Regions from separate parts of the Pseudomonas artemisiae genome, predicted to be linked through region 2. Evidence: riboswitches for the same ligand, from Rfam matches in the RefSeq annotation. Region 2 holds a riboswitch; each other region holds the start of a gene.
What was found. Region 2 has a riboswitch for cobalamin ahead of ACWKV4_RS06435 (ABC transporter substrate-binding protein). Riboswitches for the same ligand answer to the same signal wherever they lie in the genome.
Positions count from the first base shown of each region.

Region 1 (9,947 bases), on a different contig from region 2:
GGGTCACGCCAGAAATGTCCCAGTGCTTCAGCCTGATCCACCATCAGTTCGGCGGCGCTACGGCCCTCCCATTCACCAAAATGCAGTTCGCGCAGCGCTGGCATGGGCACCAAAGGCAGGCTCAAACGGCCAGCCAACCCTTCGGCAAAGGCAGCGCAGCGCTGCAAGGGCGAGGTCAAGATAGCGTCCCAAGGGCCCTGGCCTTGCACGGCGGCGTCCATTGCACGCCAACCCGTAGGGGTCAGGGCGTCATCCAGGCTGCCGCGAAAGCCACCACCGCGCTCTGTTTCACCATGGCGCAGCAAATCCAGGCGCACGCTCATGCTGGGCGATCCGCTACCGCGGCCTCGGCGAAAGTGGCCATGCCCGCATGAAGCGCGCAGGCCAGGCGCATCAAAGGCACCGCCAGCGCGGCGCCGCTGCCTTCACCCAAGCGCAGCCCAAGGTCTAGCAACGGTTGTGCGCCCATGGCGTGGAGCACACGAGCGTGGCCGGGCTCGGCGCCTTGGTGGGCGAAAAACAGCCAAGGTAGGCAACCGGGGTTCAAGCGCACGGCCACCAAGGCCGCCACCGAGCAGATAAACCCATCCACCATCACCGGCACTCCGGCTTGCGCGGCCCCCAGGTAACTGCCGGCTAAAGCCGCGATTTCAAAACCACCTACGCAGGCGAGTGTCGCCATGGGATCGGCTGCCTTAGCCCCGTGCAACTGGCACGCGGCTTCGATCACCTGGGTTTTATGCTTCACCCCCTCAGGAGCCAGGCCGGTGCCTGGCCCTACCAGTTCGCTGGCCGTACAGCCTAGCAATAGACAGCCCAAAGCACTGGCGGCGCTGGTATTGCCGATGCCCATTTCACCGCCAATGAACAGGTGCGCCCCGCCTGCCGCCGCCTGCTGGACAACCTCCCGCCCAGCCTGCAAGGCCTGCTCGCACTCGCAGGGCGTCATGGCAGCTTCCAGGGCGAAGTTGCGGGTACCGGCACCCAGGCGCATCGAGCGAACACCGGGCAGCGACAGGGGCTCTACGGTACCCATGTCCACTACGTTCAGGTTCGCGCCCAGGCTTTTGGCCAATACGCTGATCGCCGCGCCCCCATTGATGAAGTTGCGCAGCATCTGGCCGGTCACGGCCTGGGGGTAAGGCGATACGCCTTCGGCAACGATGCCGTGATCAGCGGCAAAGACCGCGATGCTTACTCGCTCGACCTTGGGCAAGGGGCTGCCCTGCAGCGCGGCCAGGCGTATGGCGAGGGTTTCCAGCTGGCCTAGGGAGCCAGCGGGCTTGGTCAATTGCCGCTGGCGCTCCTGGGCTTGCTCGGCGATATCTGCGTGGGCGCTGGCGCAAGGGGCGCGCCACCAGGCTGCGGTCATGGCTGGGGTCCTTTCAAGGTCAGTGGCAATCCGGCCATGGTCAGCACCACTTGATGGCAGCGCTGGGCAATGGCTTGATGAAGCAAACCGGCTTCATCCACGTAGCGGCGGGTCAGCTCGCCTAGGGGCACGATGCCCAACCCGGTCTCGTTACTGACCAATATGATCTCGCCAGGTAGCTCGGGCAGGCCTGCGAGCAGCGCGTCACGCTCAGCGGCGAGCCGTTGCGGGTCGTCAAGCATCAGCAGGTTGGTCAGCCACAGGGTAAGGCAGTCCACCAACAGGCACCGGTCTGCTTTGGCGTGGGTCGCCAACACTGTGGCAAGGGCCAGCGGCTCTTCGATCAGTTGCCAGTGGGCCGGGCGCCGTGCCTGGTGCAGGCGCACCCTGGCATCGAGCTCAGCATCGCGGGGCTCGCTGGTAGCGATGTAGGTGACCGGCAAGGCGCAGGCCTCGGCCAGGCTTTCGGCCAGGCGGCTTTTGCCGGACCGCGCGCCGCCCAGGATCAATCGCAACATATCAGCAGGGCTCCTGGCAGAGGGCAAATAGCCGGTCGGTGTCCAGATGTTCGGCAACCAGGTCCGCCAACCGCTCGATTTCCCGTTCGCGCACGCCGTCGTAATCCAGCTCAGTGGCGTTTTCCAGCCCCGCCCAGCGAAGCAGCGCGGCGCAGGCCGAGGAGGATTCGAATACACCATGCACGTAGGTGCCCATAATCTGGCCGTCGTCGCTCAAGGCGCCGTCGGGCCGGCCTTCACCGAGCCACAGGGCAGGCCGGCTCAAAGCCGCGCCTGTGCTCACCCCGGCATGAATTTCGTACCCCCGCACCGGCTCGCCATTGAGTGCCAGGCGCCCGCTCACGTTACGCAGTTGCTTTTCCGCCGCCAGGGTAGTGCTCAGTTGCAGCCAACCCAGGCCTGAGCTGCTGCCTGCCGGCCCCTCTAGGCCCAATGGATCATGAAGCTGGTGGCCGAGCATCTGTAGGCCGCCGCAAATGCCCAGCACCTTGCCCCCATAACGCAGGTGGCGGGTAATGGCTTGCTCCCAACCGCTGTCGCGCAGGCGGGCGAGGTCTGCCCGTACGCTTTTGGAGCCGGGCAGGATGATCAGATCCGCGGCAGGTATAGCCTCGCCGGGGCGGATGAAACTCAGCGCAACCTGAGGGTGCAGGCGCAGGGGGTCGAAGTCGGTGTGGTTACTGATGCGCGGTAGCACTGGCACCACGACCCTGAGCAGCTCACCGCTTTTGCTGGGCTGGCGACTATCCACGGCGTCTTCGGCTTCCAGGTGGAAGTCCATCAGGTAGGGCAGCACCCCCAGTACCGGCTTGCCGGTGTGGGCTTCGAGCCAATCCAGGCCAGGTTGCAACAGGGCCAGGTCCCCGCGAAAGCGGTTGATCACGAACCCCTGTACCCGCGCCTGTTCGCTGGGCGACAGCAGGGCCAAGGTGCCCACCAAGTGCGCGAAAACCCCGCCGCGATTAATGTCGGCCACCAGGATCACCGGGCAACCCACGGCCTCGGCAAAGCCCATGTTGGCGATGTCGCCTTCGCGCAGGTTGATTTCCGCGGGCGACCCGGCGCCTTCCACCATCACTACCTGGTAAGCGGCGCGCAGCCGCTCATGGGACGCCAACACCGCGCGCAGGGCGGTGGGCTTGTACCCGTGATAGCGCAGGGCATTCATATTGCCTACGGCTTTCCCGTGAATGATCACCTGGGCACCGGTTTCACTGTTGGGTTTGAGCAGCACCGGGTTCATGTCGGTGTGGGGGGCCAGGCCACAGGCCTGGGCTTGCACCGCTTGGGCGCGGCCGATTTCCCCGCCCTCGGCGGTCACCGCACTGTTTAGCGCCATGTTCTGCGGCTTAAAAGGCGCGACTGTCACGCCTTGCCGGTGCAGCCAGCGGCACAGCGCGGTCACCAGGGTGCTTTTGCCGGCATCGGAGGTGGTGCCTTGCACCATCAGGGTAGGCATCAGGCGGCTCCCGAAAACGCAGCCAACGCAACATCAAGGCGCTGCCACTGAGCGTTATCGGCAGGCAACCCGAACCTCAGGCTGCTGGTAGCGGCGAACAGCCGAACCAGCACCGCCTCTCGCGCCAGGTGAAGGTACAGCGCTTCGGCGTGCGGGGTATACACCCACTGAAACAGCATGCAACCACCGCTGGGTGCCAGGCCATGCTCGCGCAGCACCGTCCCCAGGCGAGCGGCCGCGGCGCCACAGCGCTCGATCTGCCGCCGATGGCCGGGCTCGTCACGCAGGCAGGCCACGCCCAAGCTGCGGGTGGGGCCCGAGACCGACCAGGGCCCTAAATGCTCGGCCAGCGCTGAAAGCAAACGGGCCTCGGCCAGAACAAAACCTAAGCGAACGCCGGCCAAGCCAAAGAACTTGCCGAATGACCGCAACACGATCAGCCCCGACCGGTGGGTTTCAGCGGCCAGGCTGTGCGCCGGGGTCATGTCCATAAAGGCTTCGTCCACCACCAGCCAGCCGCCCTGCTCCGCTAGCCGCGCGTGCCAGGCCAGCAGGCAGTCGCGGTCAATCATCCGCCCCGTGGGGTTGTTAGGGTTGACCACCACCAGCACATCCAGGGCGCCCAAGTACTCGCCCACGTCATCTTCGGCCAACTCGCGCACCAAGTGGCCGGCGTGGCGCCAGGCATGGGCATGTTCGGCGTAGCACGGGCTGAGCACGCCCACTTTGCCGACCCGGCGCAAGCGCGGAAGCATCTGGATCGCGGCCTGGGAACCAGCGACGGGCAAAGCATGCTCGGCGCCATAGTAGTCACAGGCCGCGGTGTCCAGACCGTCATCGGCTTCAGGCAGGCGGGCCCACGCGCGCTCGGCAATGGTAGGGATGGGCCACGGCCACGGCGCGATGCCGGTGGACAGGTCTACCCAGGCGGCTTCTTCAATGCCAAAGGCCTGGGCCGCGGCGCGCAGGCGCCCCCCGTGTTCAAGCATAGAATTGCGCTCCCACGCAGATGATCAGCAACCACAGCCACACACCGCGCTGCACCAGGGCCCAAGCGCGCTCCACCGTCTCGGCGGTAGGCGCCGGCCCTTCGCCCAGTTCAGGCCGCTCATGCAGCTCGCCGTGATAAATCGCCGGGCCGCCCAGCGTCACCCCCAGCGCACCGGCGCCGGCCGCCATCACTGGGCCTGCGTTGGGGCTGTCCCAGCGCTTGCCCTGGTGCCACCAGCAGCGTAGGGCCAGGCGCGTTTTACCCAGCACCGCGTAGGTCAATGCCACCAATCGGGCGGGGAGCAGGTTAAGCAGATCGTCGATGCGAGCCGCGGCCCAGCCGAAGCGCTCGAAGCGCTCATTGCGATAGCCCCACATGGCGTCAAGGGTATTGGCCAAGCGGTACAGCACCACGCCGGGTACACCGCCCACGGCAAACCAGAACACGGCGGCAAAGACCGCATCGCTGCCGTTTTCAAGGGCTGACTCCGTAGCAGCCTTGGCCACGCCAACGGCGTCGAGTTCGGCGGTGTGGCGGCTGACCAGGCGCCCTACCCGCTCACGGGCCTTGGGCAGGTCGCCCGCCCGCAGCGCCTGGGTCACCGGCAACACATGTTCACCCAGGCTGCGCAGCCCCAGTGCCCAATACAGCGCCACTATTTCTACCAACTCGCCAATCAGCGGCAGCCAGGACAGTAACGTAATCACCAGCACTGGCGGGACCACGGCCAGCAACCAGGCGGTGACACCGTGGCTGCGCCAACCATGGCCGGCAGAGTTAAAGCGCTGCTCCAGCCGCTGGGCCAGCCGGCCGAAGCCCACCAACGGGTGCCACCGGCGCGGCTCGCCCAACAGCGCGTCTGATGCAACCGCCGCCACACAAACCAAGGCCAGGCTCATGAGGTTACCCCCCAGCTGTCATCGAATAACAACGCTTGCAAGGGGCGTGCTTGAGCCCAGCCTTCCAGGGTCAGCATGGGCTGGTCATAAAAGCTGGCCACAGGGCCCAGGCACAATACGCCTACTGCCTTGCCACCGGCGGGTATGTTCAACAGCTTGCCCAGGCGCTGTGGATCAAACAGCGATACCCAGCCCATTCCCAAGCCCTCGGCACGGGCGGCTAGCCACAGGTTCTGCACCGCGCAAGCCAGTGACGCCAGGTCCATCTCGGGCAGGGTGCGGCGGCCGAACACGTGGCGTTCGCGCTCATCGCCCAGGGCTACCACCAGCAATTCGGCGCAGTCTTTGATGCCTTCTACCTTAAGGGCCATAAAGTCATCGCAGCGCTCACCCAAAGCCTGAGCCGTGCGCACTCGCTCCTCTTCCACTAGCTGGTGAATCGCACTGCGCAATTGAGCCTGGCGTATACGAATGAACCGCCAGGGCTGCATCAGGCCCACGCTCGGCGCCTGGTGAGCGGCCGCCAGCAGGCGCTGCAACACCTCCGGCGGCACCTGCCCTTCGATGAAATGGCGCATGTCGCGCCGTTCGGCGATCGCGCGATACACCGCGTTGCGCTCGGCTTGGCTGTAAGCGTGATTCGTCATGGGCGCGCCTCGGGGCGCAGCAAGGCGGCGGCGAGGGCCGGGCCTGAAGGAAAGTAAAAATGAACATACGACGCCGTAAGGCGCCCGCGCTGGTACACCGCTTCGGCGCCACGGCCACCGTTAGGGCTTTCCCCCCGGGCCACGGGCGCCCAAGGGGTAGTGGTCAGGGAGTGGTGATAGGTATGCCCACGCAGGCAACCACCGAGCAGGTTCACCTGCTGCAATGCCAACGCGGCCAGGCGTTTTTGCAAGGCAGCTTCTCCCGGCATCACACCCAGCATAGGCGCGCGCTCGCCCGCCACGTTGGTGAGGCCCTCCATCAGGTACAGCATGCCGCCGCATTCGGCCAATAGCGGCTTGCCTGCCTGATGGTGGGCACGAATGGCTTCGAGCATCGGGGTATTGGCGCCTAGGCGATGGTGATGCAACTCGGGATAGCCCCCGGGGAGGTACAGGCTATCGCACAGCGGCAACTGGGTATCGGCCAGGGGCGAGAAGAAGCTCAGTTCGGCCCCCATCTCCCGCAGCGCATCGAGATTGGCCCGGTACAGGAAGGCGAAGGCCTGGTCGTGGGCCACCGCGATACGCACGCCATCGAGCAATGCTGGGAGCGGCATCGACACCGGCGGGGCAAAGGTTACCGGTGGCGGCAGGGCGTCGTCACAACTGGCGGCCAGGGCATCGGCTGCCGTGTCCAGGCGCCGGTCCAGGTCTTCCAGCTCACTGGCTTGCACCAGCCCCAAGTGGCGGCTAGGTAGCGTGAAACCTTGCTCGCGGGGCAAACCGCCGAACCAGCGCAGGCCCTCGGTCAGGCTGTCGCGCAACAGTTGGCCATGGCGCTCGCTGCCTACCCGGTTGGCCAATACCCCTAGGAAGGGCAATTCAAGGTTATAACGGGCCAAGCCCAGGGCCAGCGCGCCGAAGGTCTGCGCCATGGCAGTGCCATCAATCACCGCCATCACCGGCAAGCCCAGGGCGATAGCCAGGTCTGCGCTGGACGGAATACCGTCGAACAGCCCCATCACCCCTTCCACCAAAATAACGTCCGCGGTTTCAGCCGCTTCCCACAACAATCGACGGCTATGCTCGGCGCCGACCATCCACAGGTCCAGCTGGTACACCGGCGCGCCGCTGGCCCGCTCCAGAATCATCGGGTCGAGAAAATCCGGGCCACACTTGAACACCCGCACACGCCGCCCGCGGTTGCGGTGCAGGCGCGCCAAGGCCGCGGTTACGGTGGTTTTGCCTTGGCCGGAGGCGGGGGCCGCGATCAGCATGGCCGGGCAACGGCGGGGCATACTCACCACTCGATGCCTTTTTGCGCGCGAATGCCGGCGGCGAAGGCGTGCTTGACCGCGCCCAGCTCGCTGACGGTATCGGCGGCTTCGATCATTTCAGGCTTGGCGCCACGGCCGGTGACGATCACATGCTGTAAGGGCGGGCGAGCCTTAAGGTCGGCGATGACCTGGGCGAGGTCCAGGTAGCCATGCTTGAGGGCGATGTTCAGCTCATCGAGCAGCACGAAATCAACCGAAGGATCTTCCAGTACGCGCTTGGTCACCTCCCAGGCGGCCTGGGCAGCGGCGATATCACGCTGACGGTCCTGGGTTTCCCAGGTAAAGCCTTCGCCCATCACGTGGTAGCTGACCTGCTCGGGGAAGCGGCGGAAGAAGGCCTCTTCGCCTGTGGTGTGGCGGCCTTTAATGAACTGTACCACCGCACAGCGCAGGTTATGGCCCATGGCCCGGGCCAGCATGCCGAACCCCGAGCTGCTTTTGCCCTTGCCATTGCCAGTGAGCACCAGCCATACACCGCGCTCGTCGGCAGAGGCGGCAATGCGGGCATCGATTACGGCTTTTTTGCGCGCCATGCGGGCCAGGTGGCGCTCGTCGCGCTGGGGGGTGTCGTTCATCGCTGCTCTCCTCGCTCACGCGTGCGCATCGACGAAGCACCCGCGCCAACCAAGGCTGGCGCGCCGGCGTCGATGCCGCTCTCACCCGCGCGGCGATCCATAGGTTAACGGGGCGATTAACGCACCGTGCATAGGGGCTTCAGGCCGGTCTCCGGGCTTATGAGCGGGCGTGGTGCCCCACTGGCGCGCCTTCCCGGTTAACCCAGTGGCCTGTGCGCAAGCGTTGACTCATCTACCGTTGCGGGGGCAGCGCCGGCTTTGCCGTGCGGCGCGTTGAACGCGGCGTGGCGTACCGGCTTCCCTGTTTCACCCCACCAGCGCTTGCCGCGGGGCACCTGAAACAATCGGCGAAGGGTAAGGGGTTGGCCTAACAGCGTCAATCAAACATGTTGAACCTCCACCGCCTCGCTACCTCTACGGTAGATAATCCGGCCGCCAGGAGCGCCCTATGCAGATGTCTCGTATTGCCCTTACCGTATTGCTGGCCGCCACCATGGCAGGCTGCGGTGAAAGCTCCAAGTTGCAGGTGGCCGACGGCACCGGCCCTTCGCCCAAGCTGCCAGAGCCTAATAAAACCCTAATGCCTACGGTCAATATTGCCCCCGCCGTGGGCTGGCCCGCAGGTGCCCACCCCACCGCCGCGCCGGGCCTTAAAGTGGCCGCCTTTGCCGAAGGCCTGGACCACCCCCGTTGGCTCTATGTATTGCCCAATGGCGACGTGCTGGTGGCCGAGACTAACTCCCCGCCCAAGCCAGATGACAGTAAGGGTATTCGCGGCTGGGTGATGGAGAAGGTCATGGGCCGCGCCGGGGCCGGTGTGCCTAGCCCTAACCGCATCACCTTGTTGCGTGACAAAGACGGCGATGGCGTGGCTGAAACCCGTGAAGTCTTCGCCCAGCATTTGAACTCACCCTTCGGCATGGCCTTGGTCGGCCAGGACTTCTATGTAGCTGACACCGACCGGCTTTTGCGTTTCAAGTACCAGTCGGGGGCAACTGAACTGAGCGGCGAAGGCCAGGTGGTCACCGACCTGCCAGGCGGCACCCTCAACCACCACTGGACCAAAAATGTAATCGCCAGCGCGGACGGCAAGAAGCTGTACGTGACCGTGGGCTCCAACAGCAACGTGGGTGAAAACGGCCTAGATCAGGAAGAAGGCCGCGCGGCCATTTGGGAAGTAGACGCCGCCACCGGCAACAAGCGGCTGTTCGCCACCGGGCTGCGTAACCCCAACGGCATGGCCTGGGAACCCCAGACCGGCAAGCTGTGGACGGCCGTCAACGAACGTGACGAAATCGGCAGTGACTTGGTGCCCGACTACATCACCTCGGTCAAAGACGGCGCCTTCTATGGCTGGCCTTACAGCTATTACGGCCAGCACGTAGACGCTCGGGTACAGCCCGGCAAGCCAGAGATGGTGCAAAAGGCGATCGCCCCGGATTACGCGGTAGGTCCCCATACCGCTTCGCTGGGCCTGACCTTCGCTCAAGCCAACCAGTTGCCAGCGCCTTTCGACCATGGGGCCTTTATTGGCCAGCACGGTTCTTGGAACCGCAAGCCCCACAGTGGCTATAAAGTGCTGTTCGTGCCCTTTGCCAATGGCATGCCCACTGGCCAGCCGGTGGACCTGCTCACTGGGTTCCTCAATGACAAGGGCGATGCCCAGGGCCGCCCGGTGGGGGTGATCGGAGATAACAAAGGCGGGCTGCTGGTGGCCGATGACGTGGGCAACAAGGTGTGGCGTGTGACCAAACAGTAAGGGTTGTGACCGTTCGCCGCCCCTGCTTGGGGGGCGCGAGCTGACTGACGCGCTGCTGGCCTACTGAGTGCTCATGGCGGTTTGCGCCAGGCGCTCAGGCTGTATCACCCGCTTGGCATCTAGATAGGCCTTCTGCCAATAGGGCTTGTTCAGGTAATCCAGGCGCACCGTGCCCCCGGTTCTGGGGGCATGCACGAAGCGCCCCTCCCCCACATAGATACCTGCGTGGCTCACCTGTCCACGGCCCTGGGTGGCGAAGAATACCAAGTCACCTGAGCGCAAGGCGCCGCGGTCGATGCTCGGCGCCCGCATGCTGATCATTTCTCGGGTAGAGCGTGGCAAGGCGATACCGGCTGCGTCTCTGTACACAAAACCGATCAAACCGCTGCA
Region 1 covers NZ_JBSKHS010000009.1:103,613-113,559, reverse strand. The annotation lists gene cobC (alpha-ribazole phosphatase family protein) at 1-323, opposite strand, end outside; gene cobT (nicotinate-nucleotide--dimethylbenzimidazole phosphoribosyltransferase) at 320-1,372, opposite strand; gene cobU (bifunctional adenosylcobinamide kinase/adenosylcobinamide-phosphate guanylyltransferase) at 1,369-1,890, opposite strand; gene ACWKV4_RS12570 (cobyric acid synthase) at 1,892-3,349, opposite strand; gene cobD (threonine-phosphate decarboxylase CobD) at 3,349-4,338, opposite strand; gene cbiB (adenosylcobinamide-phosphate synthase CbiB) at 4,331-5,239, opposite strand; gene bluB (5,6-dimethylbenzimidazole synthase) at 5,236-5,886, opposite strand; gene ACWKV4_RS12550 (cobyrinic acid a,c-diamide synthase CobB) at 5,883-7,190, opposite strand; gene cobO (cob(I)yrinic acid a,c-diamide adenosyltransferase) at 7,187-7,798, opposite strand; cobalamin riboswitch at 7,924-8,152, opposite strand; gene ACWKV4_RS12540 (PQQ-dependent sugar dehydrogenase) at 8,247-9,557, shown strand; gene ACWKV4_RS12535 (C40 family peptidase) at 9,618-9,947, opposite strand, start outside.
Region 1: linked by a shared signal. The riboswitch ahead of cobO (cob(I)yrinic acid a,c-diamide adenosyltransferase) and the one ahead of ACWKV4_RS06435 (ABC transporter substrate-binding protein) in region 2 are both predicted to bind cobalamin.

Region 2 (9,947 bases):
CAGCTGTTGCACCGCGGCATCCGCGGCGCTCATCTGGGTCAGTTGTTCATGGGTGGCATCGGTGTCCTTGAACATCACGAAGCTACCCACGTACACGCCAGTCATCGCGCCGAAAGGGTGAAACGTCTGAGAGATGTTCAGGCGGCGGGTACCGGTTTCCCGTGGCCCCATCAGGGTGGAGTAGGTATTGCAGGCGGTTTCCAGGAACGCCAACCCTGCCGCGATCACGAACAGCGCAATCAGGAACATTTCATACTTGGCGGCGGAGGCTGCCGGGAAGAACAGCATGCAGCCGAACATGTAGAGCAGCAGGCCTACCAGGATGGTGGTCTTGTAGCTGAAACGCCGCACCACCAAGGCCGCCGGAATGGCCACGAAGAAATACCCCAGGTAAAACGCCGACTGCACGAAGGCGGTCTGGAAGTCACTGAGCAAAAAGGCCTTCTTGAAGTGGGCGATCAGCACATCGTTCATGCTGGCGGCAGCCGCCCAGAGCGCGAAAATGCTGCACAGCAGCAGGAAGGCGAACCAGGGCGTACGGTTGAGGTAAAAACCGTCCGGGGTCTGTTGGAGCGCGGGCTTTGTCATTGTTGTTCTCCAGGGTGAACAGGCAGGCCCCGCCTCGGGCAAAGCCGAGGCAGGTAGCGCGGTTTAACGGGTGGCGAGAAAGTGGGCGAATTGCGCGGCGTCCGGGTAGGAGCTTTGGGTACCGCGGCCGGTGACCGAGCAAGCGGAATAGGCAACGGCTTGGGTCATGGCGTTGCGCATATCGCCGTTCTGGCTCCAGTGGTGTGCAAAGCAACCGATAAAGGCATCGCCCGCGCCCGTAGTGTCCTGGGCCGCCACGCTCAAGCCCGGCACATGGAATTCACCCTGCTCGCCCACATAAAGCGCGCCGTTCTCACCCAGAGTCACGATCATATGGCGAACGCCCTGCGCTACCAGCTGGCGGGCAGCTACCGCGGCGGATTCGGCACCCTTTACAGGCTTGCCGGTAATCAACGCCAGTTCGCTTTCGTTGGGCACAAAAAAGTCCAGCTGGGTCAAGTGCTCACGGCTCAGCCCTGCTACCGCAGGCGCGGGGTTGAGCAGCACGGCAATGCCGTGGCGCTTGGCGAATTCGATGGCGTAGTACACGGTGGCCAGGTCGATTTCCAACTGCAATACAATCAGCTTGCATTCGCGCAGTGCCGCTTCGGCGGCGTCAATGTCCGCCGGCGCCAAATGCGCGTTGGCGCCTTTGACGATCAGGATGCTGTTGTGGGAGTCAGGCTGCACGAAAATCGGCGCTACTCCGCTGGAGACACCCGGTACCCGACTAACGAAGCGCGAGTCAATGCCATGACGCTGGAAGTTGGCCAGGGTGTTGTCGGCGAACATGTCGTCACCCACCTTGGTCAGCATCACCACCGTAGCACCCAGCTTGGCGGCGGCCACCGCTTGGTTGGCACCTTTGCCCCCGCAGCCTAGGGCAAAGTCAGGTGCCTCCAGGGTTTCGCCCTGGCCGGGCATCCGGTCGATATAGGTGATCAAATCCACCATGTTGCTGCCGATGACCGCGATCTTGTTCATGAATGTCTTTACCTTGTTCACGCCCGGCAGGCACCGGTGCGTCTTTATTTTTGTTATTTAAATAACATTCCTTGTGAGTATTCAACCTTTTTCTGGTGTTTGGCCCTATAGGATAGGGCCCGGTGTGGCGCGCCGAACGGTTATATAAGCCAAAAACCTTGATTTAGAGCGGTTTTACCACCTATCACATGGGCATGCGCGTGCCTAGCAAACGTTTGCGCCACTGTACGCCCTTGCCGCTGGGCGTAACAGGGCCAGGGAGCACTCACAGCCACCCCAAGCTTTAGCGTAAAGTCGCGTTTTTTTTTAAGCCGATGTCAGTTGGGGTGGGCTTTATTAGTTTCAGGCCGCTGACCGATGTAGCGCTCGAGATAAGTCCACGCTTGGGCGTGAGGAAAGTTAATGCACAGGCAAGGGTGTACAGGTGACTGACACGTTCAGTGGTTTTACCCGGCAGGCCCTAGAGGCCGAAGTCACACGTTTGCGCCAGGCCCTGGCCGACGCGGGCGTGGCGCACAGTGCTGCCTCGCACCCAGCGCACGGCAGCGGCACGCCAGACCTGGCCGCCCAGCTTCAGGCGAGCCAGGTTGCGCTGGCCAGTAGCGAGGCGCGACAGCAGGCCATCTTTGAGAGCGCGGTGGATTTCGCCATGGTGCTTACCGACCGTCAGGGGGTAATCACTGACTGGAACTCCGGCGCTCACCACGTGATGGGCTGGACCCAGGATGAAATGCGTGGCCAGAACGCAGGGCAGTTCTTTACACCCCAGGATCGCGCCGAAGGCCGCCCCGAGTATGAGATGAACCATGCCTTGGAGCACGGCCGTACTTCGGACGAACGCTGGCACCTACGCAAGGATGGCCAACGGTTCTGGGCCTCCGGTGAAATGATGCCCTTGTATGGGGACAACAAAACCCACCTGGGCTTTGTGAAAATCCTGCGCGACCGCACCAACGAACACCTGAGCGGCCGGGCGATCGAAGAAGCTCAGACCCGCTACCGGCTTGCGGTAAAGGCCACCAATGATGCCATCTGGGACTGGAACCTGGCAGCCAACCATGTGCTGTGGAACGACACCCTGGAACAGGCTTATGGGCATGTGCTGCCGACCCCGGAAACCACCGGGAACTGGTGGATCGACCATATCCACCCTGACGACCGAGCACGTATCTACAGCTCTATCCATGAGGTGATCGACGGTGCTGACAATGCCTGGACAGGCGAGTACCGCTTCCGCCGCGCCAACGGCACCTATGCCGAAGTGCTGGACCGTGGCCATGTGACCCGCAACGCCGAAGGCGAGGCGGTGCGGATGATCGGCGCCATGCTGGACCTGACCCGCATGCGCAGCACCGAAGAAGCCCTGCGCCGCAGTGAGGAACGCTTCCGTACCATTTTGGACACCATCGAAGCGGCCTTTGCCATTGTGCAGGTGAAATTCGACGCCAACGATCAACCCGTGGATTATCGATTTCTGGAAGCCAACCCCGCGTTCGAACGCCAGGCCGGGGTGGACCTTCGCGGCAAGTGGGTCACCGAGTTCGCCCCAGACCTTGAGCGCTTCTGGTTCGAAACCTATGGCCGGGTAGCCAAAACCGGCATACCGGCAACCTTCGAAAGTTACGCGCAAGCCTTTGACCGCTGGTTCGACGTGCGCGCGGTACGGGTAGGTGAACCCGAGGAACGGCAGATCGCCATTCTGTTCAACGACGTTACTGGCCGGCGCAATGCCCAAGAACGGCTACGGGAAAGCGAAGCCCTGGCGCGGGAGAACGTTGAACGGGTGCAGTTGGCCCTGGCGGCGGGTGCGATCTTCGGCACCTGGCATTGGGACCTGCCTAACGACAGCTTCACCGTGGACGAAGCCTTTGCCCGCGCCTTCGGCCTGGCGCCAGGCTTGGGCCTTAAAGGGCTGAGCCTGGAAGAGGTGATCGCCACCGTGCACCCCGAGGACCGTGAGGGGTTGATCCGGGCGATAAATGAAGCAGTCGCCCGTGGTGGTGCCTATGCCCATCAGTACCGGGTTCGCCGCGCCGATGGCCGCTATTATTGGATCGAGGCCCATGGCCGCGTGGACCACGGGCCAGACGGCACGCCACTGAGCTTCCCCGGGGTGCTTATCGATGTAGAGGAACGCCGCTCGGTAGAAGCCCAGCGCGACCGCGCCACCGCAGCCCTGCGCGCGCTCAACGAAACCCTGGAGCAACGGGTGATGGCGCGCACCGCCGAGCTGATGCAGGCCGAAGAAAAACTGCGCCAGTCGCAGAAGATGGAGGCGGTCGGGCAACTTACCGGCGGCTTGGCCCATGACTTCAACAACTTGTTGGCGGGGATGTCCGGCGCGCTGGAAATGATGGCCATGCGCATCGCCCAAGGCCGCCTGACCGACGTAGACAAATACCTGGTTACCGCACAAGGCGCGGCCAAGCGCGCCGCTGCCCTCACCCACCGCTTGCTGGCGTTCTCGCGCCGACAAACCCTTGACCCTCGCCCAACGGATGTGAACGCCCTGGTGGACGGGATGATCGAGCTGATCCAGCGCACCGTGGGCCCGAGCATTGCCGTGATGCCCTTGAAGGCCGATGACCTGTGGTCTGCCCTGGTGGACACTAGCCAGCTGGAAAACGCGCTGCTCAACCTGTGCATCAACTCCCGCGATGCCATGCTCGGAGGGGGGCGCATTGTGATTGAAACCGCCAACCGCTGGCTTGACGCCGAGGACACCGCGGCGCTGGACATCCCCGAGGGTGACTACCTGACCTTAAGCGTTACCGATACCGGCGCGGGCATGCCCCCAGACGTAATGGCCAAAGCCTTTGACCCCTTCTTCACCACCAAACCCATCGGCCAGGGCACCGGCCTTGGCCTATCGATGATCTACGGGTTCGCCAAGCAATCCGGCGGGCAGGTACGCCTGTCTTCTACCCTGGGGGTAGGCACCACCATCTGTATTTACCTGCCGCGCTACCAGGGCCCGACGCTGCCTAGCGAACGTGTGGCCGCCGCCGCCGCCGCCACCCCTGCTGCAGTAGGCGAGACCATCCTGGTGGTGGACGACGAACCCACGGTGCGCATGCTGTTGACCGACGTGCTCAGCGACCTGGGCTATACCCTGATCGAAGCGGCGGACAGCGCGGCGGGCCTCAGGATACTGCGATCGGACACCCGCATTGACCTGTTGATCACCGACGTGGGCTTGCCCGGCGGCATGAACGGCCGGCAAATGGCCGACGCCGCCCGTGAAGCGCGGCCAGGCTTGAGCACCTTGTTCATTACCGGCTACGCTGAAAGCGCCGCCATCGGCGACGGCCAGCTGGAGCCGGGGATGCATGTATTGACCAAGCCGTTTGCGATCGATGCGCTGGCTGCGAGGGTCAGAGAATTAATGCGCAACTAGCGGCTGGATTTGCCAATTCCCTGGATTGCTTTACTATCCCCGCGCCGGTTACCAGAAGTATTAAAAGGGAATCCAGCGGGCCACGGCCCGAAACGGAACTGCCCCCGCAACTGTAGGCGCCGAGCTTGTGTCCGTGATGCCACTGGGTGAACCCGGGAAGGTGGACACAAGCGCAGACGCGCCAGTCAGGAGACCTGCCGGCCAAGGTTTCACCACTGACCGGCGGGGTGCCCGGGAAGGGCATCTTTTCGGCCAGGCCCATTGCGCCCTGGCGCCGGGGCTCGAATGCCGCCCGGCTGGCCGCTAGGGGTGTGCTTTCCGCGCCGCGCCTGGCCTGCCCGACGCTGGAGAACGCGCACTTGACCTTACCTCGCCTATTGACCCTGGCCCTCGCCTTGGGCCTGCCCACCCTGGCCTCGGCCGCCCCTACCCAGTACCCCTTGACCCTGGAGAACTGCGGCAAAGCCCTCACCTTTGCCCAGGCGCCAGCGCGTACGGTGACCATCGGCCAGGCCGGTACCGAGATGCTCTATGCCTTGGGTTTGGGTGACCGCGTAACGGCGACTTCGCTCTGGTTCAACCCGGTGTTGCCACAGTATCAGGCGCTCAATGCAGGCATAGAGCGGCTGGCGGACAATGAGCCGAGTTTCGAAGCGGTGATCGCCAAGCGGCCGCAACTGGTGACCGTACAGTTCGAATGGATGGTAGGCCCTCAAGGCGCGGTCGGCACCCGTGAGCAGTTCGAAGACGTGCGCGTACCTACCTATATCTTCCCTTCCGACTGTGAGGGCAAGAACAACCTGGTCGGCGCCGACGGCACCCGCCTGCAGGCGTTTTCCATCGACAGCCTGTACAAAAGCATCGAACAGCTGGCGCACATTTTCGACGTGCAGGACCGCGGCGCGGCGCTGGTGCAGAACTACCAGGCCCGGCTGGCCGCGGCACAGGCTAAAGCCAAGCCGGCCAGCGGCAAGGGCTTGTCGGCGGTGATCTGGTTCTCCAGCGCCAACCTTGCCACCGAGCCCTTCGTGGCTGGCCGCCAGGGCGTGGCGGACTACATGCTCAGCACCTTAGGCATTCACAACGTGGTGGAGTCCACCGAAGAGTGGCCCACGGTGGGCTGGGAAACCCTGGCCAAGGCCAACCCTGGGTTTATCGTCATCGCACGGATGGACCGCCGGCGCTTCCCCGCCGACGACTACGAGAAAAAGCTCGCGTTTCTTAAAAGCGACCCGGTGACCCGCAACATGGACGCGGTTAAGCGTGACCGTATCCTGATCATCGAAGCCGATGCCCTGCAAGCCAGCACCCGGTTGATCACGGGCATCGAGCAACTGGCCGATGCCAGCCAGCGTTACGCGCCATGATGGTTCGAGGGGCGCTACTGGCGGTGTTGCTGCTGGCCGTGGCTGTATTGGCCGCCATTGCCATAGGGGAAACCGCCATCGAACCTACGGTGGTACTCAAGGTGCTGGCCAATGAGTTAGGGGGCGCGGCCTTCCCGGTAGACCCTATCGACGTAGGCGTGGTCTGGAACTACCGCCTGCCCCGTGCGCTGGTGGCGGGGGCTTGTGGCGCGGGCCTGGCGCTGTGCGGGCTGATCCTTCAAGCCTTGCTGCGCAACGCTTTGGCCGACCCCTACCTACTGGGCATTTCCGCCGGCGCCTCTACCGGCGCGGTGCTGGTATCGTTGATTGGTTTTGGCGGCGGCTTGCTCTCGCTCCCCGCCGGGGCGTTTCTGGGCAGCGTGGCTGCGTTCTCTTTGGTGGCGCTGCTGGCCAGGGCTTCGCGGCTAAGCGGTGGCAGCGGGTTGATCATCCTTGCCGGGGTGGCCAGCTCCCAGCTGTTCAACGCCCTTACCGCCTTCTTGATTGCCCGCTCGGCCAACGCCGAACAGGCCCGCGGAATTTTGTTCTGGCTGCTGGGCAACCTGGGCGGCGTACGTTGGCCCTCGGTGGCCTTGGCGGTGCCAGCGGCCCTGTTGGCCCTGGCCGTTTGTGCGTGGCACAGGCGCGCGCTGGACGCCTTTACCTTTGGCGCCGACTCGGCGGCCGCCCTGGGGGTACCAGTGCGGCAGGTACGCATCGTGCTGATCGGCTGCGCGGCGCTGGTCACCGCCGTGTTGGTGTCGCTGGTAGGTTCCATCGGTTTCGTGGGCCTGGTGGTGCCTCACGCGCTGCGCCTGCTGGTAGGTACCCGGCATACCCGGCTGGTGCCCTTGGCCGCCGTGGCTGGGGCGCTGTTTCTGATGGCCGCCGATGTGCTGTCGCGCACCCTGATCAAGGGCCAGGTGCTGCCTGTGGGGGTGATCACTGCCTTGGTGGGCGCCCCCGTGTTCGCCCTGTTGCTGCTGCAAGGGGACCGCAAGCGATGAGTGCGCCTGTGCTGGCCTGCGAAGGCGTGAGCGTAACCAAGGGCGGCGCCGCGCTGCTAACCGAGGTAAGCCTGGCGGTGATGCCGGGTGAGCGGCTGGGCATCGTTGGCCCCAATGGCTCGGGCAAATCCACCCTGCTGCATGTGCTGGCCGGGCTACTCAAGCCGAGCGCGGGCGAAGTGACCCTGTTCGGCCAGGCATTGAGCAACCTGAGCAGGCGGGACGTGGCGCAACGCCTGGCGGTGGTGGAGCAGCATGCGCAAACCTCTGACCGCATCCGCGTGCGCGACGCGGTGGAGCTGGGCCGCACCCCGTGGCTGTCTGCCCTTGCCCCTTGGGGCAACGAAGACGACGCTAAGGTAAGCGAGGCCTTGCAAGCGGTGGAGCTGGAGCACCTGGCTCAGCGGCACTGGCACAGTTTGTCGGGCGGTGAGCGCCAGCGGGTGCAGATCGCCCGCGCCTTGGCTCAGCAGCCAAAGGTGCTGCTACTGGATGAACCCACCAACCACTTGGACATCCACCACCAGTTGTCCCTGTTGCAGTTGATCCGCGCCTTGCCCCTCACCAGTGTGATGGCCTTGCACGACCTGAACCAGGCCCTGACCTGCGACCGACTGGCCTTGCTCGACCGCGGCCGCCTGGTCGCCTTGGCCCCCCCGGCCACCGTGCTCAGCCCCGAGCGGTTGCGGGCCACGTTCAACGTGGAAGGCCACTGGCTGCCTGGGCCAGAAGGTAGCGCGCCGGTGTTGGCACTGCGCGCCATCGGTGGCTAAGCCCTGCTGCCCGGCCGGGAGCTGAAGAAAGGTTCATCCGCCCCGCCCACCCCAGACAGCCTGCTGAAAGCCAGGCTCCGGTACCCTCGGTGAGTTTTGCAAGCTGCCGCGGCAATACGATACCCATAATAAAGGAGTACCCTTGGTGGAACTGACCCCCGTTGCCTGGCTGGCCCACGACAGCCGCCTGATGCTCTGCTGCGCCCTGGCCATTGCCAGTATCATCGTGCTGATCAGTGGCACGCGCCTGCCGCCTTTTCTATCAATTTTGGTCGGTACCTTTATCGCCGGTATCGGCACGGGCCTGGCCCCGGAAGAGGTGGCCAAGGCCTTTAGCAAGGGTGCCGGGGGGATTCTCGGGGAAGCGGGCATCATCATTGCCCTGGGCGCCATGCTAGGAGCGCTAATGGCTGAATCTGGCGCCGTCAACCGTATCGCCACTACCCTGCTCACCCTGGGCAAAGGCCGGGCGCTACCTTGGGTCATGGCGGTGGTGGCAATGATCATCGGCCTGCCGCTGTTCTTCGAAGTAGGCCTGGTGTTGATGGTGCCGATTATCTTTGTGATGGCGCGTCAGTCCGGCCAGCCGTTGCTGAAAATCGCCATCCCGGCCCTGGCTGGCATGACCACCCTGCATGCCTTGATGCCGCCCCATCCGGGGCCGTTGATCGCGGTCAGCGCGCTGCACGCCGACTTGGGCCTGACCATGTTGCTTGGCTTCACCCTGGCGGTACCAGCGGTCATCCTCGCCGGGCCCTTGTATGGCCTGTGGTTGTCCCGGCGCTTGCAAGTTGAGATTCCCGCCGAGCTGGGCGAGCTATTCGCTGGCCGCCCCGCTGCCACACGCCAACCGGGTTTCGCGGTATCGCTTGGGATCATCCTGCTACCGGTGGTATTGATGCTCGGCAGCACCCTGGCCAAGGTGGCGCTGCCGGCGGAAAACCACCTGGCGCTGACCTTGAAGTTCCTGGGCGAGCCGCTGATTGCCTTAGGCATTGCGGTACTGGCGGCAGTGGTGCTACTGGGTTGGGCTAACGGCCTGGGGCGCGAGCAGGTAGGCACCACCCTGCGCAAAAGCCTGGCGCCCATCGCCGCGTTGCTGTTGACCATCGGCGCCGGTGGCGGGCTTAAGCAAACCCTGCTTGATGCAGGCGTGAGCCAGACCATCAGCAAAGTGGCCGAGGGCGCCCATTTGCCCTACCTGCTACTGGCTTGGCTGATCGCCGTGGCGCTGCGCCAGGCCACTGGCTCGGCCACTGTGGCCACGACCACTACCGCGGGCATTCTGGCGCCGCTGATGGCAGGGCTGGCCCCCACCCAGAGCGCCCTGATCGCCTTGACCATCGGTGCAGGCTCGGTGTTCTTTTGCCACGTCAACGACGCAGGCTTCTGGATGGTGCGCGAGTACTTCGGCCTGCAACTCAAACAAACCCTTTGGGTATGGTCAGTCTTGCAGACCATCGTCTCGGTAGTAGGCTTGATTGGGGCTTCCCTGCTCTGGCTCTGGCTGGTGTAGCCGGTCCGCTGGCCGCTGCAACGGCGGCCAGCGCTTTAGGTAAATTCACAAGATTTCACGCCCGCCTTCATATTGGCTCCATTGACCGGCCTTAACCTTGGCCGTGCATTGCCTATTGCCTATTGCCTATTGCCGGCGCTGGCCGCGCGCTATGCGAGTTCAACGCTGCCTGTGTTGCTCGCCAGCCCCCGGCACGGTTAATTCTCAAGGAGCCAGTCCATGTCCGTTACGGTTGAGCAAACGTCCACACCTACCGATTCGAACAATTCAGAAAACCTGTGGGGCAACTCGGTGGACCGGGCCAAGGCCAAGGAC
Region 2 covers NZ_JBSKHS010000004.1:55,797-65,743, reverse strand. The annotation lists gene fucP (L-fucose:H+ symporter permease) at 1-588, opposite strand, end outside; gene rbsK (ribokinase) at 652-1,572, opposite strand; gene ACWKV4_RS06440 (PAS domain-containing hybrid sensor histidine kinase/response regulator) at 2,132-4,969, shown strand; cobalamin riboswitch at 4,998-5,185, shown strand; gene ACWKV4_RS06435 (ABC transporter substrate-binding protein) at 5,329-6,336, shown strand; gene ACWKV4_RS06430 (FecCD family ABC transporter permease) at 6,333-7,343, shown strand; gene ACWKV4_RS06425 (ABC transporter ATP-binding protein) at 7,340-8,116, shown strand; gene ACWKV4_RS06420 (GntT/GntP/DsdX family permease) at 8,307-9,632, shown strand; gene ACWKV4_RS06415 (type III effector HrpK domain-containing protein) at 9,852-9,947, shown strand, end outside.

Region 3 (9,947 bases), 230 kb from region 2:
GCAAGGCAAAGGTCAGAAAATCCAAGGGTTCGAAGGTTTTGAAACGGTCCCCTGGGGGCAGCTTGAGCCACAGTACACAGCCCAGCGCGCTGATCGCCAGGCCCAGCTCGAACAGGTACAGCCCGCGCCACTCAGCGATTTGCAGCAGGTCCTCGGACACTAGCCGAGCCATGGGCAGGGCCAGCTGGGCCGTGCCCAAGCCCAATACCAAGGCTTTGAGGCGCCATTTCGCAGGCAGCGCCTGGATCATGTAATACAGGCCCAGGGAACTGAGCGCTGCCCCCACCATGCCATGAGCAGCCCGCACGGCGATGGCCGAACCCAAATCGTTGACGAACAGGTGCGCCAGGGTCACGACCACGTACAGCGCCAGAAACACCTCGGTAAAGGCGCGCAGGCCGAACTGCTGACGGAACTTCACCAGCAGCAGGTTCATGGTGACGTTGGTCATCACATAAGCGGCCGGCAGCCAGGCAATCTCCGCGCTGGTCACGCCCAGCGCCCCTTGCAGGTAAATCAGGTTGGCGGTAACCAAGGCGTTGCCCAGCCCTCCCGTGATGCCCACCAGCAGGCCCACTAAGGCATAGGCGACGCGGCGCGGGGTGGGATGCACCGGGGTCGAGGGTGAACCCGGCAGGTTGGGCTTTTCATGGGGTTGCCATGTGCGTGGCGCGTACCGATCCATACCCTCACCTGAAGTTGCCTGTGGCTTAGTAACAGAGGGCGGCAAAAAGTTTCGATCCGTTTCCCCAACGCCATAGAGTTGGGTTATGGCAGGTGATTTATTCCTGCTTTAGCCTTTGATTAAGAATATCTGACCTACGCGTGCAGCCGCGCGTGATCCAAAAGAGAAAAAAACTCTCCTGCCCTGGGCCTAGAATCAACGCTCTACTGCTCCAGCAACTCCCCAATAAACACAAAATCGAGGGTTGTGAGACGTGAATGCCCAAGAACCGTTACGCCTGCATGTGCCTGAGCCTTCGGGCCGCCCGGGGTGCCAGACTGATTTTAGCTACCTTCAATTGAGCCCTGCCGGCAGCGCCCGTAAGCCACCCGTGGACATCGATGCCCAAGACACCGCTGACCTGGCTACCGGCTTGGTGCGGGTATTGGACGACAACGGCCAGGCCGTTGGCCCCTGGGCCGAACCCATCCCCATGGAAACCCTCCATGCAGGGCTGCGCGGGATGATCAAGACCCGGGTCTTCGACGCCCGCATGGTCACTGCTCAGCGCCAGAAGAAAATGTCTTTCTATGTGCAAAGCCTGGGCGAAGAAGCCATTGGCACTGCCCATGCGCTGGCCCTGCGCGACGATGACATGTGCTTCCCCACCTACCGCCAGCAAAGCATCCTGCTGGCGCGCCAGGTGCCCTTGTTCGAGATGATCTGCCAGTTGTTCTCCAACGATAAGGACCCGCTCAAGGGTCGTCAGCTGCCGGTGATGTACTCCAACAAGGCCGCGGGCTTTTTTAGTATTTCCGGCAACCTGGCCACGCAATTCGTGCAAGGGGTGGGCTGGGCCATGGCGTCGGCCATTCGTGGCGACACCCGTATTGCCTCCGCCTGGATTGGCGACGGCTCCACCGCAGAGTCTGACTTTCACACCGCCCTGACCTTCGCCCACGTTTACCGGGCGCCGGTGATCCTTAACGTGGTAAACAACCAGTGGGCGATTTCAAGCTTCCAGCACATTGCCGGGGGCGAGGCCAGCACCTTCGCCGGCCGTGGGGTGGGCAGCGGGATCGCGTCCCTGCGCGTGGACGGCAATGACTTTCTCGCCGTGCATGCAGTGTCGCGCTGGGCTGCCGAGCGTGCCCGAAGCAACCTGGGCCCGGTGCTGATTGAGTGGGTCACCTACCGTGGCGGCCCTCATTCCACATCGGACGACCCCTCTAAATACCGCCCCGCGGACGACTGGTCCCACTTCCCCCTGGGTGATCCTGTCCAGCGCCTCAAGCAGCACATGATTGCCATCGGCGAATGGTCCGAAGCCCGGCACGAGGCGCTGGTGGCCGAACTGGAGCAAGAGGTGATTACCGCCACCCGCGAAGCCGAAAGCCACGGCACCTTGGGCGGGGACTCCTATGCCAGCGCGGCGACCATTTTCGAGGACGTGTACCAGGAAATGCCCGCGCACCTTCGTCGCCAACGCCAGCAGATGGGGATCTGACCATGAATATCGCACAACGGATCGAGCCCCCACAGGTGGCGGAACAGACCCGGGCCATGACCATGGTCCAGGCCATACGCTCAGCCCTGGACGTAATGCTCGATCGACACCCGACCGTGGTCACCTTCGGCCAAGACGTGGGGTACTTTGGCGGTGTGTTCCGCTGCACCGAAGGGCTGCAAGCCAAATACGGCAACAGCCGGGTATTCGACACGCCTATTTCCGAAAGCGGAATCGTGGGCGTAGCCGTGGGTATGGGGGCCTATGGCCTGCGCCCGGTGGCCGAGATTCAGTTCGCTGATTACGTGTACCCGGCCTACGACCAACTGACCTCTGAAGCTGCCCGCCTGCGTTTTCGCTCCGCTGGGGATTTCACCGCGCCGATCACCGTGCGCATGCCTTGCGGCGGCGGCATTTACGGTGGGCAAACCCACAGCCAGAGCCCGGAGGCTATCTTCACCCAGGTATGCGGCCTACGCACCCTGATGCCTTCGACCCCCTATGACGCCAAGGGGCTGCTGATCGCCGCCATCGAATGCGACGATCCGGTGATCTTCCTTGAGCCCAAGCGCCTCTATAACGGCCCCTTCGATGGTCATCACGACCGACCGGTGACGGCCTGGGCCGGCCATGCCGCAGCCCAAGTGCCAGAGGGCTACTACAGCGTACCCCTCGACAGCGCAGCCATCGTACGCCCTGGCAAGGACGTAACCGTGATCACCTACGGCACCACGGTGCACGTAGCAGTAACCGCGGCCGAGGAAGCCGGCGTAGACGCTGAGGTGATCGACCTGCGCAGCCTATGGCCGCTAGACCTGGACACCCTGGTGGAATCGGTGAAGAAGACCCGCCGCTGCGTGATCGTCCACGAGGCCACGCAAACCTGCGGGCTGGGCGCCGAGCTGCTGGCCTTGGTGCAGGAACATTGCTTCTACTGGCTTGAAGCGCCCATTGAGCGTGTGGCCGGTTGGGACACCCCCTACCCCCATGCCCAGGAATGGGCTTACTTTCCAGGGCCAGACCGGGTTGGAGCGGCCTTGAAACGTGTCATGGAGGTGCGTTGATGGGCCAGCATGTGATCAGGATGCCGGACATTGGCGAAGGTATCGCTCAGGTAGAGCTGGTGGAATGGTTCGTAAAGGTCGGCGACACCGTTATCGAAGACCAGGTGTTGGCCGATGTGATGACCGACAAGGCCACGGTGGAAATTCCCAGCCCAGTCACTGGCCGCGTGCTCGCCCTGGGGGCCACGCCAGGGCAAACCATGGCGGTGGGCAGCGAACTGATTCGCCTGGAAGTCGAAGGTACCGGCAACCTCAAGCCCGGTGCTGAACACGAACCTGCCCTGCCAGCCTTCGCAGCACTGAGCAAGCCGGCACCAGAACCCACGAAGAGCCCCACCGCTGCCGCCACGCCTGCATGCCCTGCCATGGGCGCCCGCGCGCCCGCCCCAGGCGAGCGCCCCTTGGCCTCGCCAGCGGTGCGCAAGCGTGCTTGGGATGAAGGCATCGATCTGGCCCAGCTACAAGGCAGCGGCCCGGCAGGCCGTATCGTTCACGCTGACCTGGACGCCTGGCGCCAGGGCCCAAGCGCCACGCGCGCCGCCACCCCCGCGGGTGATATTCAAGAAGTATCGGTGATCGGCTTGCGGCGCAAGATCGCCGAGCGGATGCAAGAGGCCGTGCGCCGCGCGGCTCACTTCAGTTACGTGGAAGAAATCGACGTCACCGCCCTGGAGGCACTGCGCCAACAGCTCAACGGCCGTTGGGGTGAATCCCGAGGCCGGCTGACCTTGCTGCCTCTACTGGTACGCGCTTTGGTGGTGGCCCTGCGGGATTTCCCACAACTCAACGCTCGCTACGACGACGAACGCCAGGTGATCGAGCGTCACGGCGCCGTGCATGTGGGCATCGCTACCCAGGGTGACCAAGGCCTGTTGGTGCCCGTGCTGCGTAACGCGCACAGCCAGAACCTGTGGGACAGCGCGCGTGAAATTTCCCGCATCGCCGAGGCTGCGCGCCATGGCAAAGCAGAGCGGGAAATCCTCTCGGGTTCGACCATCACCTTAACCAGCCTCGGCGCGCTGGGCGGTATTGTGTCCACACCGGTGCTGAACCTGCCTGAAGTGGCCATCGTTGGCATCAACCGCATGGTTGAGCGCCCCATGGCAGTCGACGGCCACGTGGTAATACGCAAGATGATGAACCTGTCCAGCTCTTTCGATCACCGAGTAGTCGATGGCATGGATGCCGCGCGGTTTATCCAGGCGGTACGGCTACTGCTCGAACAACCTGCCACCCTTTTCATTGAATAAGGCCCGTCCATGCACACATTGCAAACCCGGCTGTTGGTGCTCGGTGGCGGCCCCGGCGGTTATGTAGCTGCCATCCGTGCCGGCCAGCTGGGCATTCCAACGGTGCTGGTGGAAGCCTCGGCCCTCGGTGGCACCTGCCTGAATGTAGGCTGTATCCCCTCCAAAGCGCTGATCCATGTGGCCGAGCGCTTCCATCAGGCGAGCGAACCCACGCCTTTTGGCGTAAGCGCGGGCCAGCCTACCCTGGACCTGGCCCAGGCCGTAGGCTGGAAGGACACCCTGGTAGACCGCTTGACCACTGGCGTAGCGGCGCTGCTGAAAAAGTACAAGGTGCAGGTGATCCATGGCCTGGGCCGCCTCGTGGATGGCAAAACCGTAGAGGTAGGCGATACGCGTATCCACTGCCAACACCTGCTGCTGGCCACCGGTTCGAATAGCGTGGAGTTGCCGAACCTACCCGTTGGCGGCGCAGTCATGGATTCCACCCTAGCCCTGTCGCCTACCCATTTGCCTAAGCGCATGGCCGTTGTGGGGGGTGGCTATATTGGCCTGGAGTTGGGTATCGCCTACCGCAAGCTGGGGGTACAGGTGAGCGTGATCGAGGCCCAGCCGCGGCTGTTGCCGGCCTACGACGCTGAACTGACCCGCCCGGTGATAGAGCGTTTGGCTGCGTTAGGTATTCACGCCCTGCCCGGCCATGCCGTGGAAGGCTTCGATGCCCAGGCCAAACGACTGATTGCACGGCCTACCCAAGGCGGCGACCCGGTCGAGCTGAGCGTTGACAGTGTACTGGTGGCGGTAGGCAGAACGCCTTGCACCCAGGGCTTTAACCTCGAATGCCTGGACCTGGCCATGGCTGGCCGGGCGGTACAGGTGGATGCCCGTTGCCACACCAGCATGACCAACGTTTGGGCCATCGGCGACCTGGCCGGTGAGCCTATGTTGGCCCACCGCGCCATGGCCCAGGGCGAAATGGTGGCTGAGATCATTGCCGGGTATACCCGTAGCTTTATGCCCGCGGCCATTGCCGCGGTGTGCTACACCGATCCTGAGATCGTCGTGGTCGGTAAGCTACCGGAACAGGCCGGGGCCGCCCCCCTGGTGGCGAGCTTCCCCTTCGCTGCCAACGGGCGCGCCATGAGCCTGGGCGACACCAGTGGGTTCGTGCGGGTGGTGGCGCGGGCAGATGATCATTTGATCCTCGGCTGGCAGGCAGTAGGCCCTGGGGTCTCGGAGTTGGCGGCGGCCTTTAGCCAGTCCCTGGAGCTGGGCGCGCGCCTAGAGGATATCGCCGGCACCATCCACGCCCATCCCACCCTGGGGGAAGCGGTCCAGGAGGCGGCGATGCGAGCCTTGGGGCATGCGCTGCATATCTAGCTGACGGTGACCGGTGCCTGTTCTAGCAGGCGCGGGCCCTGAAACGCCGCCTGCCCGCTTTCCCCTCCTCCTTTCGCGCCTACTCGAATTGACCGATTGCCCTGCTCGTGCTTTGCTTACGCCCTTCGTTCGGGTGCCCTTCACAGGGTGAAACGGGAAACCGGTGTGCCGCAAGGTGAGTCCGGTGCTGCCCCCGCAACGGTAAGCGAGCGCGCTTCCAAACCACTGTGCCCTGGCATGGGAAGGGGGAGCGTTCAGGCAGCGTGAGTGCCACGCACTCGCGCCAGCCCCTCGCGAGCCCGGAGACCGGCCCGGTCGACCTTTCTAGACACACCCGCGGTGGGCGGGCTGTCCGGCCTTGCCAAATCAGGCAAGGGTTCGGCGCGCCTGCCCGCTAATTACCTGAGGGAAGCGCCATGCCTACTGTTACCACCGCCCGCCCGTCGTCCATTCCCGCCACCGCCAGTTTGGCCGAGCGTGCCATAGCCGCCTGTGTAGCCACCGTATTGGGCGCAAGCCTGGTGTATTTCGCCGGTTTCTCCCATATCCCCGCAGTGCATAACGCCGCCCATGACACCCGCCACAGCGCCGCTTTCCCTTGCCACTGAGGTGCCTGCCATGATCGCTCGTATCCTGCGTACGGCAGGCTTTGCCGGCCTGCTCGCCGCCCTGCTCCTCTCCCTGCTGCAAAGCCTGTGGCTCACGCCGCTGATTCTCAAGGCCGAGACCTTCGAGACCGCCGCGGCCGCGCCCCATGACCATGAACCTGGCGCCCAAGCGCCAGCCTGGGAGCCTGAAGACGGTTGGCAGCGACTAGCCTCCACCACCGGGGGTAACCTGGTGGTTGCGGTAGGTTTTGGCTTGATGTTGGCCGGGCTCTATACACTGCGTGCCCCAGGCCGTACCCCTGAGGGTTTGCTCTGGGGCCTGGCGGGCTACACCGTGTTTATCTTGGCGCCGACTCTAGGCCTGCCGCCAGAGTTGCCCGGCACGGCGGCCGCTGACCTGGGCAGCCGGCAATTGTGGTGGATCGGCACCGCGGCCTCGACCGCTGCGGCCTTGGCGCTATTGGTGTTTGCCAGGGGCTGGGCGCTAAAAGTAACGGGGCTGGCCCTGCTAGTGCTTCCCCACCTGATAGGCGCCCCCCAGCCACCTCAGCATGAAAGCCTGGCACCGCAAGCCCTGGCGCAGCAGTTCCGCTGGGCTGCCCAAGGGATCAACGTGGCCTTCTGGTTGGCCCTGGGCCTGGCCAGTGCCTGGCTATTTCGCCGCAGCCCCGGCGCCTGAACGGCCATGAATGCGCTCCAACCCCTGGTGGCCGGTTTCGGCTGCCGCCAGGGCTGCCCGCAAGCACAGGTATGGGCAGTGTTGCATAAGGCCTTGCTGCTGATTGGCGCACAGCTTGAGGACCTGCAAGGCCTTGCCACTTTCGAGCGGCGCACCCAGGAGCCTGGGCTGTTGGCCGTGGCACAGGCGTTGGGTTTCCCTCTGGTAGGCTATGGCGCGCCGGCCCTGGCGTGCTTCGAGGCCCAGCTGAGCCATCGCTCGGTCGTTAGTTGGCGCCACACCGGCTGTTATGGGATTGCCGAAAGCGCAGCCCTGAACCATTGCCACCAGTTGTACGGCGGCGCACCCCGGCTGGTGGTGGCACGCTTACAGAACGCCTACGCCACGGTTGCCCTGGCGTCCCCATTCCCAGCTGAACAGGCTTGACCCAAGGTATATGCAATGACTGTCTATTTCATCGGCGCAGGCCCCGGTGACCCGGATCTCATCACGGTAAAGGGCCAGCGGCTGATACAGCGCTGCCCCGTGATTATCTACGCCGGCTCCCTGGTACCAGAAGCGGTTTTGCACCAGCATACCGCCGAGCGCGTGATCAATAGCGCTGAGTTAGACCTGGATGCAATCCTCGAAGAAATCGCCCAAGCCCATGGGCGCGGCCAGGACGTTGCACGGGTGCATTCGGGCGACCCCAGCCTGTACGGCGCTATCGGCGAACAGATCCGCTGCCTGCGGGCACTGAACATTCCTTATGAAATCGTACCAGGCGTCACAGCCGTGGCGGCCTGCGCGGCGTTGTTGGGCAGTGAGCTGACCCTGCCTGGGGTGTCCCAAACCCTGATCCTCACTCGCTACGGCGCCCATTCGCCCATGCCCCCTGGGGAGGCGTTAGCTGACTTGGCCCGCCACGGCGCCACTCTGGCCATTCACCTGGGCGTAAGCCATTTGCCAGCAATTGTCGAAACGCTGATGCCCAGTTACGGCGCGGGCTGCCCCGTGGCAGTGATTTACAAAGCCAGCTGGCCGGAGCAGGACTGGGCCTTAGGCACCCTGGCCACGATCGAAGCCTTGGTCACGAAAAAGGGCTTCCGGCGTACGGCACTGATTATCGTGGGCCGCGTGCTGGGCAATGAGGTGTTCGACGAGTCTGCGCTGTACCGCGCCGGGCGTGCACACCTTTACCGGCCAGCTTAGGCAAGCATGGCCATAGCCAAGGCCGCGACTAAGCGCGGCCTCGGTTCACGGCTTACTCAGTAGTAGGCGTTTTCTTTCACAGTGTGGTCGGTTACATCGCGCACGCCCTTGAGCTCAGGAATGCGCTCAAGCAACGTGCGCTCGATACCTTCTCTGAGCGTCACGTCCGCCTGGCCGCAGCCTTGGCAGCCGCCACCGAACTGCAACACGGCTACACCGTCTTCGACCACTTCGATCAGGGTGACCTGGCCACCGTGGCTAGCCAAGCCGGGGTTGATCTCGGTTTGCAGGTAATAATTGATGCGCTCATTAATGGGGCTGTCTTCATTGACCATAGGCACCTTGGCGTTGGGTGCCTTGATGGTCAACTGGCCGCCCATGCGGTCAGTGGCGTAATCCACTACCGCGGCATCCAGGAAGGGCTCGCTGACCGCATCGATCCAGGCCGTAAAGCGCTTAAGGCCCAGCGGGCTGTCATCGGGCTTTTCTTCACCGGGCTTGCAGTAGGCAATACAGGTTTCAGCGTACTGGGTACCCGGCTGGGTGATGAATACACGGATGCCGATACCGGGAGTGTTCTGCTTGCTCAGCAGGTCGCCCAGGTATTCTTGAGCCGCGTCGGTAATCGTTATGGCGCTCATGTACATTCCTCACAGACTGGCCCGCAGTTTACGGCAAAGCGAGCGCTGGAGAAAGTCCTAGTAATTTTGTCGGGTTATAGCATGAGCAGGTTTCACGCGCGGCTCCATCAGCCAGCCCTTCATTCGGTAATAGAGGCGCTTTTCAATCCACTGGTAGCTCAACCATGACAGCCCGAGAATGGTGGGTACGCAGAACAGGCCGAACACCGCATAGGCATTGATGCCAAACCGCGTTGTGATGAACCAGCCCGCGTACAGTACCAGCAGGTGCACCAGGTATACCGAATAGGAACAGTCCCCCAGGGCCTTGAGCACGCGGTTGTGGGCAAAGCGGGATTCCAACGCCAGGCAGCTGGCCACGATGCCGGCACTGGGCAGGCCCCAGTTGAGCAGGCGATTGCTCGGCTCCAGGTGATAAATCATCAACGCGCAGGCGCCGACCAAGGCCAAGGGCAGCCATAGGCCGTTGCGTATCCAGCCGCGGCGCCAAGCCACGCCCAACACCATGCCTAGCAGGAATTCATACATGATGTTGTTGGCATAAAAACGAGACGACCAGCCCAGGTGGCTAAGCACCTGACTGGCGGCAAGCAGCGCGACAGCAACACTCAACGCTCGCCATGCCTTTGGCACGACGAAGGCCAGGGAGAACACCAAGTAGAAGAACATTTCGTAGTTCAGTGTCCAGCCTACGTTGAGCGTAGGGTACAAGCCATAACCGCCAGGGTTTTCTGCCGGTATGAACAGCAGCGATAAAATGAAGGTTGGCCAGTTCACTACCCCATGGGGCATATAACGCCCGACAGTCCACAGCATAAGCCCCATGGCCAGGGTGTAGAACCAATACGCTGGAATGATACGAATGGCTCGATTGAGCAGGAATTCCTTGGCCTGAAGGGGTTTGTCATAGGTGGAGAGGTAAATCACCAAGCCGCTGATGACAAAGAAAATGTCCACGCCTACTGA
Region 3 covers NZ_JBSKHS010000004.1:289,525-299,471, forward strand. The annotation lists gene ACWKV4_RS07495 (MFS transporter) at 1-685, opposite strand, end outside; gene ACWKV4_RS07500 (thiamine pyrophosphate-dependent enzyme) at 939-2,171, shown strand; gene ACWKV4_RS07505 (alpha-ketoacid dehydrogenase subunit beta) at 2,174-3,235, shown strand; gene ACWKV4_RS07510 (dihydrolipoamide acetyltransferase family protein) at 3,235-4,485, shown strand; gene lpdA (dihydrolipoyl dehydrogenase) at 4,495-5,862, shown strand; cobalamin riboswitch at 5,977-6,191, shown strand; gene ACWKV4_RS07520 (CbtB domain-containing protein) at 6,279-6,470, shown strand; gene ACWKV4_RS07525 (CbtA family protein) at 6,481-7,149, shown strand; gene ACWKV4_RS07530 (cobalamin biosynthesis protein) at 7,156-7,575, shown strand; gene cobM (precorrin-4 C(11)-methyltransferase) at 7,591-8,340, shown strand; gene nfuA (Fe-S biogenesis protein NfuA) at 8,397-8,981, opposite strand; gene ACWKV4_RS07545 (acyltransferase family protein) at 9,039-9,947, opposite strand, start outside.
Region 3: linked by a shared signal. The riboswitch ahead of ACWKV4_RS07520 (CbtB domain-containing protein) and the one ahead of ACWKV4_RS06435 (ABC transporter substrate-binding protein) in region 2 are both predicted to bind cobalamin.